2 regions of the Pseudomonas sp. GP01-A4 genome follow, and region 1 is predicted to be linked to the other one. Evidence: riboswitches for the same ligand, from Rfam matches in the RefSeq annotation. Region 1 holds a riboswitch; the other holds the start of a gene.
What was found. A riboswitch is a leader RNA that binds a small molecule or an ion and turns the genes downstream of it on or off. The one in region 1 is predicted to bind manganese.

Region 1 (6,362 bases):
GAGGGCCATTACCTCAAAATGGCTGTGCCGGATGGGCGAATGTCGTAAATGGAATGGTTGCCAGCGTTTGTGAATTTTTTGCGGCAGTGTGGGATGTATCTGAAATCAGGTGGCTATACGTCTGTTGTATCTGGCGTCGATACAATTGGCCGACTACGATACGCGCCATGTTTTCAGGGAGCAGGTTGATGAAAAAGACAGTGGCGGTATGTGCGTTGGGCGCGGCTTTGTTGCTCGCCGGTTGTCAGTCGGTCAACACCACCAGCGGCGGCGCCGTGGGCGTTGAGCGCAAGCAGTACATGTTCAGCATGTTGTCGAGCCAGGAAGTCGACCAGATGTATGCGCAGTCCTACCAGCAGACCCTGGGTGAAGCCAGCGGCAAGGGCCTGGTGGACAAGACCAGCGCCAACGCCAAGCGCGTGCAGGCGATTGCCAACCGCCTGATCGCCCAGGCGCCCACCTTCCGCCCGGATGCGGCGCAGTGGAAGTGGGAAGTGAACCTGATCAAAAGTGACGAGATGAACGCCAACTGCGGGCCTGGCGGCAAGATCTTTGTCTACAGCGCGTTGATCGACAATCTCAAGTTGACCGACGACGAACTCGCCGCCGTGATGGGCCATGAAATTGCCCACGCCTTGCGTGAACACGGCCGCGAAGCCATGTCCAAGGCCTACGGTATCGAAATGGCGAAGCAGGGGGCCGGTGCGTTGTTCGGCCTCGGTCAGGACAGCTTGGCGCTGGCCGATACCGTGGCCAACTACGGCATGACCTTGCCCAACAGCCGCAGCAATGAAAACGAAGCGGACCTGATCGGCCTGGAGTTGTCGGCGCGTGCAGGTTACAACCCGAACGCGGCGATTACCCTGTGGAACAAAATGGCCAAGGCTTCGGAAGGCTCGCCACCTGAATTCATGAGCACCCACCCTGCCTCCGACAGCCGGATCGCCTCGTTGCAGGCGGCGATTCCGAAGGTGATGCCGTTGTATCAGCAGGCGAAAAAATCCTGATTTATAAGGCTGAAATGCAAATCTGAATGTGGGGGCCCGGCTTGTGTGGGAGTCGGGCTTGCCCGCGATGCAGGCACCTCGGTGTGTCAGTTGCACCGAGGTGATGCTATCGCAGGCAAGCCAGCTCCCAAAAAAGCCCAGCTCCCATATGGGGTTACGTTTAGATCCAGCCACTGCTCTGCATGGCCTTGTACACCGCAACAATGGCCAGGATGAAGAATGCCGTAGCCGCCAGTCGACGAATCAGCGTCAGCGGCAATTTGTCCGCGGCAAAATTACCCGCCAGCACCACCGGCACGTTGGCAATCAACATGCCCAGGGTGGTGCCGATAATTACCAGCCACAGTTCCGGGTATTGCGCCGCGAGCATCACGGTAGCGATCTGGGTCTTGTCGCCGATTTCCGCGAGGAAGAACGCGATCAGCGTGGTCAGGAAGGGCCCGAACTTGCGGGAAGTGCTGGCTTCGTCATCGTCGAGCTTGTCGGGCACGAGGGTCCACAGCGCCGTGGCGCAGAAGCTCGCCGCGAGGATCCAGTGCAGCACCGCATCCGAGAAGAAACTCCCGAACCAGGCCCCCACGGCACCGGCGGCCGCATGGTTGGCCAGGGTCGCGGCAACGATGCCGGCGATGATCGGCCAGGGTTTGCGAAAGCGTGCAGCGAGAATGAGCGCGAGCAGTTGCGTCTTGTCGCCAATTTCGGCCAAGGCAACGATTGCGGTAGGGACGAGCAGAGAATCCAGCATCAGGTAAGTTCCAGGGGCGGGTCGACACGGCTATGACACGTACAGCCTTCCCGCCCCGGGTAAGGTGTTCGTGTCATAGGTCTTGTCAAACCCCGGTCCGTCTGTGCGGACTCCTGGGTCGCATACGCCATGGCCTGTTGACCAAGTATGTTGACGTATGCCGGACGAGCGTGGCGCTCGTGGGAGACTACTCCCCTAGGACGGAGCGGATTCTGCCTAGGCAAAATCCATTCGGCAAGCCTTCTTTTGGAAAAAGACCTCAGCCGCGCTTGGCACGGTAAATGCGAAAACCCTGGCCTTCTGCCTTGATTGCGCACACCCCAAGATGCTCTTCAATCAGCGGCTGATACTTCAGGAAGCTGTTCGCGACCAAGCGAAGTTCGCCGCCTTTTGCCAGATGTTTGGCCGCTTTTCGCAGCAGGTTCTCGGTGGCGAAATAATCGGTGTGCACCCCGACGTGGAACGGCGGGTTGCTCAGAATCGCGTTCAGATTCATCGGAGCAGCGTCGATGCCATCACCGGTCAACACCTCGGCTTCCAGGCCATTGGCCGCCAATGTCAGGCGACTGCTGGCAGCGGCAAAGGCATCCACGTCGAGCATTGTCACCGTGTTATGCGGGTAGCGACGCTTGACCGCTGCCCCGAGCACACCCGCGCCACAACCGAAATCCAGCAAGTGACCGCTCGGCAACTTGTCCAGATGCTCCAGCAGCAATGCGGTACCGCGATCCAGCCGACCGTGGCTGAACACGCCCGGCAGGCTCACCACCTTGAGCGGGCCCTCAGCCAGCGGCACCTCGAACACCTGCGCCAGGCTCTCCAGTTCTACCGGCTCGGGGGCGTTGGCCACCGTCACCAGCCACAACTGGCAGTGCCGCGCGTTGTCGAGCTTGCGCGGCTTGCCGAACGGATTCAGTTGCTTGGCCGCGCTTTCGATGCCGCCTTTCTTCTCCCCCACCAGGTACAACTCCTTGCCGGGCAAACGCGCCGCCACGGCATTGAGCAGGTAGTCGGTGAGGTCCTTGGACTTGGGCAGGAACACCACCGCGGTCTCGAACGAACGCTCGGGCACGTTCACACCGAACTGGCTGCGCTCGGCAAAACGTGCGTCCAGTGCGGCCTGGTCGCCGGCGTGCCAGCTCCAGCCATGGGCATTGGGCAGGCGGCCCAGCAGGTCGCCGGCGGGCAAGCCCACCAGCAGCACGTCGCCTTGAAAAAGTTCGGCCTGGCGAAGCAGTACTTCACTGCGCGGATCCATGGTCTGCTCCTTGAAAAGGGGCGCAGTTTATCAACTGACGACACGCAGCGGGGCGCCGCTGAAAAAGCCCTGAGTGTTTTCGATCAATTGGCCGACGATCCGCTGCCGGGCTTCGCGGCTGCCCCAGGCGTTGTGCGGGGTGACGATCAAGCGCGGGATGTCGCCGGCCAGCAATGGGTTGCCGTTCACCGGCGGTTCCACGCTCAATACATCGGTCGCCGCGCCGCCCAGGTGCCCACTGCGCAAGGCATCGGCCAGGGCCTGTTCGTTGATCAAGCCACCACGGGCCGTGTTGACGATAAACGCGCCGGGCTTGAGCAGCGCCAGTTCGCGGGCACCGATAAAGTCGCGGGTGTGTTCGTTGAGCGGGCAGTGCAGGGTCAGTGCGTCGACCTGCGCCAGCAACTCGTCCAGCGGCACGCGATCGGCACGGGCCGGGCGGCCTGGAATGGCGCCCAGGATCACGCGCATGCCAAAGGCTTCAGCCAGGCGCGCAACGGCACCGCCCAATTCACCATGGCCCAGCAGCCCGAGGGTTTTGCCTTCCAGTTCGACGATCGGGTAGTCCAGCAGGCAGAACTGCTTGGCTTGTTGCCAGTGCCCCGCCTGCACATCCCGTTGATAGTCGTTCAGGCGCGTCGCCAGGTTCAGCAGCAGCATGATCGTATGCTGCGCCACCGATGGCGTGCCGTAACCCTGGCAATTGCTCACGGTAACGCCGTGGGCGCGGGCGGCGGCGAGGTCGACGTTGTTGGTGCCGGTGGCGGTCACCAGGATCAGCTTCAGCTCGGGGCAGGCCGCCAGGGTCTCGGCATTCAGCGCGATCTTGTTGCTGATGGCCACCTGCGCGCCTTGCAGGCGTTCGATAATGTTTTCGGGTGTGGTCTGCTGGTGCAAGCTCAGCTCGCTGAAGAGTGCCTGCAACCCGCTGAGGTCCAGGTCCCCGAGGTCCAGGGAAGGGTGATCAAGGAAGACGGCGCGGCGATTGTTCGTCATCAACTGTACCTTTTGCGGCGGGATTCGAAGGCGTAATCTGCCGAGCCTATCAGATGAAATAATCAGTTACTTCCTGGAGTGTGCATGTACCTCACCGAGTTCTTGACCGTGGCACTGATTCACCTGTTGGCGGTGGCCAGCCCTGGCCCGGATTTCGCCGTGGTGGTACGTGAAAGCGTGACCCATGGCCGACGTGCCGGCACCTGGACGGCGTTGGGCGTCGGTTCGGCGATTTTCCTGCACGTGGGGTATTCGCTGCTGGGCATCGGCTTGATCGTGTCCCAGTCCATCGTGCTGTTCAATGCGCTGAAATGGGCGGCGGCGGCCTACCTGCTGTACATCGGCTTCAAGGCCCTGCGCGCCCAGCCGGCCAAGCCTGCCAGTGAAGAAGACCTGCACCTGGAAGCGGGCGAGCGCACTGCCCGTGGTGCGTTTACCTCAGGGTTTGTCACCAACGGCTTGAACCCCAAGGCCACGCTGTTCTTCCTGTCGCTGTTCACCGTGGTGATCAATCCCCACACGCCGTTGGCGGTCCAGGCCGGTTATGGCGTGTACCTGGCCGTGGCGACCGCGATCTGGTTTTGCCTGGTGGCCATGCTGTTCAGCCAGCAACGCGTACGCGCCGGTTTTGCACGCATGGGCCACTGGTTCGACCGCACCATGGGCGCGGTGCTGATTGCCATCGGTGTGAAGCTGGCCTTTACCAGCATGAAATAAGCCGGATGCTGGCTCAAAGCTAGCATTCATTGGGTTCTGCAAATCATTCCTTTGGCTGATTTGGCTGAAACATAAGCGCTCTAAAGTGCAGATGTTTCAGCCAAGACCGTGCAGTCAGATAAGGGATTCGTATGTTGCAGACTCGTGTTATCCCGCCCGCCGAAGGCGCCTACCAATACCCGCTGTTGATCAAACGCCTGTTGATGTCCGGGACACGCTACGAGAAGACCCGGGAAATCGTCTACCGCGACCAGTTGCGCTACACCTATCCGACGCTGATCGAGCGCGTCGCCCGCCTGGCCAATGTGCTGACCGAGGCCGGGGTCAAGGCCGGTGATACCGTGGCCGTGATGGACTGGGACAGCCACCGCTACCTGGAATGCATGTTTGCCATTCCGATGATTGGTGCGGTGATCCACACCATCAACGTGCGCCTGTCCCCGGAACAGATTCTGTACACCATGAACCACGCCGAGGACCGCTTTGTGCTGGTCAACAGCGAGTTCGTGGGGCTCTACCAGGCCATCGCCGGCCACCTCACCACCGTCGACAAAACCCTGCTGCTCACCGACGGCGCGGACAAAACCGCCGAGCTGCCGAACCTGGTGGGTGAGTACGAAACATTACTGGCGGCGGCGAGCCCCCGCTACGACTTCGAGGATTTCGACGAAAACTCCGTCGCCACCACCTTCTACACCACCGGCACCACGGGCAATCCCAAGGGCGTGTACTTCACCCACCGCCAACTGGTGCTGCACACCATGGGCGTGGCGACCATCATGGGCAGCGTCGACAGCGTGCGGCTGTTGGGCACCAACGACGTCTACATGCCGATCACTCCGATGTTCCACGTGCACGCCTGGGGCCTGCCGTATGTGGCGACCATGCTCGGCTTGAAGCAGGTTTATCCAGGCCGCTACGACCCCGAATACCTGGTGGAGCTGTGGCGCAAGGAGAAGGTCACCTTCTCCCATTGTGTGCCGACCATCTTGCAAATGGTGCTCAACGCCAAGGCCGGCCAGGGCGTGGATTTCGGCGGATGGAAAATCGTCATCGGTGGCAGCGCCCTCAATCGTTCGCTGTATGAAGCCTCCAAGGCCCGCGGGATTCAGCTGACCGCGGCGTACGGCATGTCCGAGACCGGGCCGCTGGTGTCCTGCGCCCACCTCAATGAAGAACTGATGGCGGGTACCGAAGACGAGCGCACCACCTACCGCATCAAGGCCGGCGTGCCCGGGCCATTGGTGGAAGCGGCGATCATCGATGGCGAGGGCAACTTCCTGCCCGCCGACGGTGAATCCCAGGGCGAGCTGGTGCTGCGCGCGCCATGGCTCAGCGAAGGCTATTTCAACGAGCCGCAGAAGGGCGCCGAGCTGTGGGCCGGCGGCTGGATGCACACCGGCGATGTGGCCACCCTCGATGCCTTCGGCGTGATCGATATTCGCGACCGCATCAAGGACGTGATCAAGACCGGCGGCGAGTGGATCTCCTCGCTGGCCCTTGAGGACCTGGTCAGCCGCCACCCGGCGGTACGCGAAGTAGCGGTGGTGGGGATTGCCGACCCGCAGTGGGGCGAGCGCCCGTTTGCGTTGCTGGTGGTGCGTGATGGCCATGTGATAGGGGCCAAGGAGCTCAAGGA
Region 2 (6,362 bases), on a different contig from region 1:
CACCGTGGTGCGCATCCCGTTCTATGTGCGCCTGGCCCGGGGCCAGGCCCTGAGCATTCGCCAGATGGGCTACGTCAAGGCATCCCAGACCTTCGGCGCCGGGCGCTGGCACATCGTGTCGTGGCACGTGGGCCGCAATGCGATGCCGCCGTTGCTGGTGCAACTGAGCCTGGACATCGGCAGCGCGATCCTGATGGCCTCGGCCCTGGGTTTCATCGGCCTGGGTGCACAGCAGCCCACCGCCGAATGGGGCGCGATGGTTGCCACCGGGCGCAATTTCATTCTCGACAACTGGTGGTACTCGACCTTTCCGGGGCTGGCGATCCTGGTCACCGCGACCGGCTTCAACCTGCTGGGTGACGGTGTTCGTGACCTGCTCGACCCACGGCAACAGGGGAAATGACCATGTCCAGTCCGGCAGTGCTTGCCATCGACAACCTGAGCCTGGAATTCCCGGCTTACCGCAACAACGTCCAGGCACTCAACGGCGTGTCGTTGCACGTCAACCCCGGCGAAGTCGTCGGCGTAGTGGGTGAATCCGGCTCCGGCAAATCCGTGACCGCGATGCTCAGCCTGCGCCTGCTGCCGGAGCGCAGTTACCGGATCACCGCCGGCAGCTTGCAGATGCTCGGCCGCGACATGCTCGGTGCCAGCGAGAAGGAGCTGCTGCAGATCCGCGGGCGTGACGCGGCGATGATCTTCCAGGAGCCGATGACCGCGCTGAACCCGACCCGGCGCATTGGCCGGCAGATGCTCGATGTGATCATCCACCACCAGCGCCTGAGCAAGGCCGCCGCCCGTGCCAAGGCCATCGCCCTGCTCCGGGACATGCACATCGCCGACCCCGAGCAAGTGCTCGACAGCTACCCCTTCGAACTCTCCGGCGGCATGCGCCAGCGGGTGATGATCGCCTTGGCGTTTTCCTGCGACCCTCAGTTGCTGATCGCCGATGAACCCACCACTGCCCTCGACGTCACCGTGCAACGCCAGGTGCTGTTGCTGCTGCGGGAAAAAGCCCGGGAACGCGGCACCGCGATCCTGCTGATCACCCACGACATGGCTGTGGTCTCGCAGTTCTGCGACCGGGTGTATGTGATGTACACCGGCGCCGTGGTGGAAGAAGGCCCCACCGCCCAGGTGATGAGCGACCCGCGCCACCCCTACACCCAAGGGTTACTCAGCGGCTTGCCGGAACAGGTGAAACCCGGCGACGACCTGCTGACCATCCCCGGCCAGGTGCCCAACCTTGCCGCCCTGCCCTCAGGCTGCACCTTTCGCGAACGCTGCCCCCAGGCCATGAGCCAATGCATCGAGCGCCCGCGCCTGGACCTGATCAACCCTGCCGGCACCCGCAAAAGTGCGTGCTGGCTGACTGCCGGGGAGTCGGTGCAATGACCGTGTCTCAAGATTCACTGCTGGCTTTGCGGGATGTACGGGTCAAGTTCCCGGTAAAAACCGACTGGCTGGGCCGCCCGCGCGGTTATGCCCACGCCCTCAACGGCATCGACTTGCAGGTGCGCCGTGGGGAAACCCTGGGGATTGTCGGCGAGTCCGGCTGCGGTAAAAGCACCCTCGCCCAATTGCTGATGGGCCTGGTCAAGCCCAGTGACGGTGAAGTGGACTGGGTCTACGAAAGTGCCCGGGAACGCCATCGGCATGTGCAGATCGTATTCCAGGACCCGCAATCGTCCCTCGACCCGCGCCTGCCCATCTGGAAAATCATTACCGAGCCGCTGTTCGCCCTTGGCGACACGCCCAAGAGTGAAATGCGCACCATCGCCGCCAAGGTCGCCGCGCAGGTAGGCATTCGCGCCGAATACCTGGACCGTTACCCGCACCAGTTTTCCGGTGGCCAGCGCCAACGGATCGCCATCGCCCGCGCGCTGGCGTCCAACCCGAGCATCCTGGTGCTGGACGAGCCGACCTCGGCCCTGGATATCTCGGTGCAGGCGCAAATCCTCAACCTGCTGGCCGAGCTGCAACGGCGGCTGGGGCTGACCTACATCCTGATCTCCCACAACGTTTCGGTGGTGCGGCACATGGCCGACCGGGTGGCGGTGATGTACCTGGGGCAGATCGTGGAACTGGGGTGTGCCGAGCAAGTGCTGGAGCAGCCGAAGCATCCGTATACCCAGCTGTTGCTGGAAGCGGTGCCCAAGCTGGGGGTGGCGCTGGACGATGCGTATGTCAGTGCACCGACAGAGCTGCCGGGGAACCGGGTGTTGCCGGGTGGGTGTTTCTTTCTCGACCGCTGCCCGAGGCGTACACAAGGCTGTGAGCGGCCGCAGCGGTTGACGGGTGGGATGAGTCAGCAGGTGCGCTGTCACCTGGAGCATCCGTGAGGCGTCCTTAACAAAATTTTCATGATTGCGCGGCTATGATCCGCCACCTCGTTGGGGAGTAGCCTGCTTCGGATTCTCGAAGCGTTCGTATCAACATTCTCGGCAACATGCCGTGGTGCGAACACCATTTTGGTTGGTGAGACCAGCGACACATCCATGCCTGAAGTCGGGCGTGTGGTTGTGTCGTTGACTCATACAGCCCGACTGGAAGCCTTACCGTGAACCCCATTTCCCTGATTCTTCTCGCCCTTGCCATGTCCACGGACGCCTTTGCGGCGGCCATTGGCAAAGGTTCCAGCCTGCACAAACCACGCTTGACCGAAGCCCTGCGGGCCGGGCTGATCTTTGGTGTGATCGAAGCGATCACGCCGATTATCGGCTGGGCCATCGGCCAGGCCGCCACTCGCTGGGTGGAACAGTGGGACCACTGGATCGCCTTTACCCTGCTGGTAGCCCTGGGCCTGCACATGATCTACAACGGCTTGAAGGCCGATGATCCAGAGGAAGAGAAACCGAGCCAGCACTCGTTCATGATTCTTGCCGTGACCGCGTTTGCCACCAGCATTGATGCCCTGGCGGTGGGCGTAGGCCTGGCGTTTGTCGACGTGAATATCCTGGTGGCCGCTGCGGCGATCGGCTTGGCGACGATGACCATGGTAACCATCGGCATGATGCTTGGCCGGGTGTTGGGGACTGTGGTCGGCAAGCGCGCCGAGATGGTTGGCGGCGTGGTGTTGATGCTGGTGGGTGCGACGATTTTGTATGAGCACCTGTCGGCCTAGAAACCGGCGAAGATCAAAATGTGGGAGCGGGCTTGTGTGGGAGCGGGCTTGCTCGCGAAAGCGGTGGTTCAGCTGGCAGATACGGCGACTGACACACCGCCTTCGCGAGCAAGCCCACTCCCACACAAGCCCGCTCCTACAGGGATCTGCAGCGATCAATCAGGCCGCGTATTTTTCTTTCTTCAGGCTCTCGATGTCGATCACGAACCGATACTTCACATCGCCCTTGAGCATGCGCTCGTAGGCGTCATTGATGCCCTGGATGTCGATCATCTCGATGTCCGAGACAATCCCGTGCCTGGCGCAGAAATCCAGCATGTCCTGGGTTTCCTGGATGCCACCGATCAACGACCCGGCCAGGCTGCGACGCTTGAAGATCAGGTTGAACACGGTCGGTGACGGGTGCGGGCTATCCGGGGCGCCCACCAGGGTCATGGTGCCGTCGCGCTTGAGCAGGTTGAGGAAGGCGTCGAGATTGTGGGACGCGGCCACGGTGTTGAGGATGAAGTCCAGGGAGTTGGCAACCTTGGCCATTTCGTCCGCGTTCTTCGACACCACCACTTCATCGGCCCCCAGGCGCAGGCCGTCTTCGCGCTTGTTCGGCGAGGTGGTGAACAGCACCACGTAGGCGCCCATGGCATGAGCGATTTTCACCGCCATATGGCCCAGGCCACCGAGGCCGACAACGCCGACGCGCTTGCCCGGCCCGACGTTCCAGTGGTGCAGCGGTGAGTAGGTGGTGATGCCTGCACACAGCAGCGGCGCGACCGCCGCCAGGTTGCTCTCGTCGTGAGAGATGCGCAGGACGAACTTCTCCTTGACCACGATATTGTCCGAGTAGCCGCCGAAGGTGTTTTCGCCGCCAAAAGCCGGGCCGTTGTAGGTGCCGGTGAAGCCGTTTTCGCAATACTGCTCCTCGCCCTCGGCGCAGGATTCGCAGTGCTGGCAGCTGTCGACCATGCAGCCGACACCGGCCAAATCGCCCACCTTGAACTTGCTGACATTGGCGCCCACGGCGGTCACCCGTCCAACGATTTCATGGCCCGGTACCGACGGGTACAGAGTGTTTTTCCATTCGTTGCGTACGGTGTGCAGGTCCGAGTGGCAGACGCCGCAATAGAGGATGTCGATCTGCACATCATCGGCCCCGGGGGCGCGACGTTCGAACGTGAAGGGTTTGAGGGAATCCTTGGAGTCACGAGCGGCGTAGCTGTAAGTCTTGGCCATTTCGTTCACCTGTTTGTTCAGACGGTAGAAAGCAGTTGACCAGCATAGACGCTGAACCGTTCAACCGAGCACAGGCATACAAGTCCCTCGTCCGATTCTGCGCCTATAGTATTGGCTGCCCTCTCACCCAAGGAGTTTTGCCATGAGCAACCTACGCACACAAGACGGTACCGAGCTCTACTACAAGGACTGGGGCACCGGCAAACCGGTGCTGTTCAGCCACGGCTGGCCGCTGGATGCCGATATGTGGGAATACCAGATGGAGTACCTGAGCAGCCGCGGCTACCGCACCATCGCGTTCGACCGCCGTGGTTTTGGCCGCTCGGACCAGCCCTGGACCGGTAACGACTACGACACCTTTGCCGACGATATCGCCCAGTTGATCAACCATCTGGATCTGCAGGACGTGACCCTGGTGGGCTTCTCCATGGGCGGCGGCGATGTCAGCCGCTATATCGCCCGCCATGGCAGCGCGCGCGTGGCCGGGCTGGTGTTGCTGGGGGCGGTGACGCCGCTGTTCGGGCAAAAGCCGGATTACCCGCAAGGGGTCGAGATGGCAGCGTTTGACGGGTTCAAGGCCGCGCTGCTGAAGGATCGCGCGCAGTTCCTGGCAGACTTCAATACGCCGTTCTATGGCATCAACAAGGGCCAACAGGTCTCCAGCGGTGTATTGACTCAAACACTGAACATCGCCCTGCTCGCCTCGCTCAAGGCGACGGTGGATTGCGTCACCGCGTTCTCGGAAACCGACTTCCGCCCGGACATGGCCAGGATCGACGTGCCGACCCTGGTTATCCACGGTGATGGTGACCAGATCGTGCCGTTCGAAACTACCGGCAAGGTCGCCGCGCAGATGATCAAAGGCGCGCAGTTGAAGGTGTACAAGGATGCCCCCCATGGTTTTGCGGTGACCCACCAGCAAGCCTTGAACGAAGATCTGCTGGCCTTCCTGCAACGCTGAGCCGATTGCGTTCTCCTGCGACGGCTTATTTCTGGCCGGGCTGACACCCGGCCTTTTCAGGCAGTCGTACTATTCCCCGGTGCCGGCAAACCCCGCGACGATCTCGTCGATCACCACCCGCACCCGGGCGGTGTGCCGCAGGTCGGCATGGGTCACCAGCCACACATCGTAGGGCAACGGCCGCGTACGGTCCGGCCACAGCCGCACCAGGCCGTCGCGTTCGCCGGAAACTATCGGAACCTCACCGATACCGATCCCTGCAGCGATGGAGCGGCGAACCAACAGGCTTGAACTCAAGGCCGCAACAATACGCCCGCGTCCCAGCGGCTCGCTGACCAGGGTCAGGTCCTTCTGGCTTTGCAGGTGCGGCTGGTACACCACCAGGTCGTGTCCTTCGAACAGGCTGCCCGGTTCGGGTGCGCCGTGCCGATCGATATACGCCTGCGAGGCAAACAGCCCCACCGGCCAGCGGGCGATGCGCCGGGCGATCAGGTCGGGGTTGTCCGGGCGGGTATTGCGCACCGCGATATCGGCTTCGCGTTTGGCCAGGTTAAGCAACTGGGTCGAAGCGTCCATCTGCACGCGCACGTCAGGGTGCGCATCGTGCAGCCGGGCAATGGCCGGAATCAGGAAGTCGATGGCCAGGGAATCAGTGGTGGTCACCCGTACGGTGCCGGTCAGGCGGTCGTCCAGGCCCAGGACCTGACGCTCCAGGTCAAGGGCCGAGCGCTCCATGTTCTCCACCGATTGCAACGCGGCTTCACCCACGGCGGTCAGCGCATAGCCTTCGGAGGTGCGCAGGAACAATGTTGCGTTCAAGGACTTTTCCAGGGCATTGACCCGTCGCCCCACGGTGGCCTGATCCACCCCCAGCACCCGCGCGGCTCCGCGTAATGTGGACTCGCGGCACACCGCGAGGAACACCCGCGCATCGTCCCAATTCATGGCTTTCCCCTTCGATGCATTTTTGCATCATCGTGACGTGTAATCGCAGCATTATTGCATCACTCATCACGGCTATGCTGGGCACCAGAGAAAATACCCAGGATC

Region 2: linked by a shared signal. The riboswitch ahead of mntP (manganese efflux pump MntP) and the one ahead of AC3WKX_RS13740 (TMEM165/GDT1 family protein) in region 1 are both predicted to bind manganese.

What each region holds. Positions count from the first base shown of each region.
Region 1 covers NZ_JBYSWF010000019.1:51,460-57,821, forward strand. The annotation lists gene AC3WKX_RS13735 (M48 family metallopeptidase) at 189-1,007, shown strand; gene AC3WKX_RS13740 (TMEM165/GDT1 family protein) at 1,168-1,752, opposite strand; yybP-ykoY riboswitch at 1,840-1,961, opposite strand; gene AC3WKX_RS13745 (methyltransferase) at 2,012-3,010, opposite strand; gene AC3WKX_RS13750 (2-hydroxyacid dehydrogenase) at 3,041-4,006, opposite strand; gene AC3WKX_RS13755 (LysE family translocator) at 4,091-4,723, shown strand; gene AC3WKX_RS13760 (fatty acid--CoA ligase) at 4,855-6,362, shown strand, end outside.
Region 2 covers NZ_JBYSWF010000084.1:4,894-11,255, forward strand. The annotation lists gene ddpC (D,D-dipeptide ABC transporter permease) at 1-403, shown strand, start outside; gene AC3WKX_RS30525 (ABC transporter ATP-binding protein) at 400-1,395, shown strand; gene AC3WKX_RS30530 (oligopeptide/dipeptide ABC transporter ATP-binding protein) at 1,392-2,342, shown strand; yybP-ykoY riboswitch at 2,383-2,550, shown strand; gene mntP (manganese efflux pump MntP) at 2,561-3,124, shown strand; gene AC3WKX_RS30540 (NAD(P)-dependent alcohol dehydrogenase) at 3,284-4,351, opposite strand; gene AC3WKX_RS30545 (alpha/beta fold hydrolase) at 4,494-5,312, shown strand; gene AC3WKX_RS30550 (LysR family transcriptional regulator) at 5,382-6,257, opposite strand.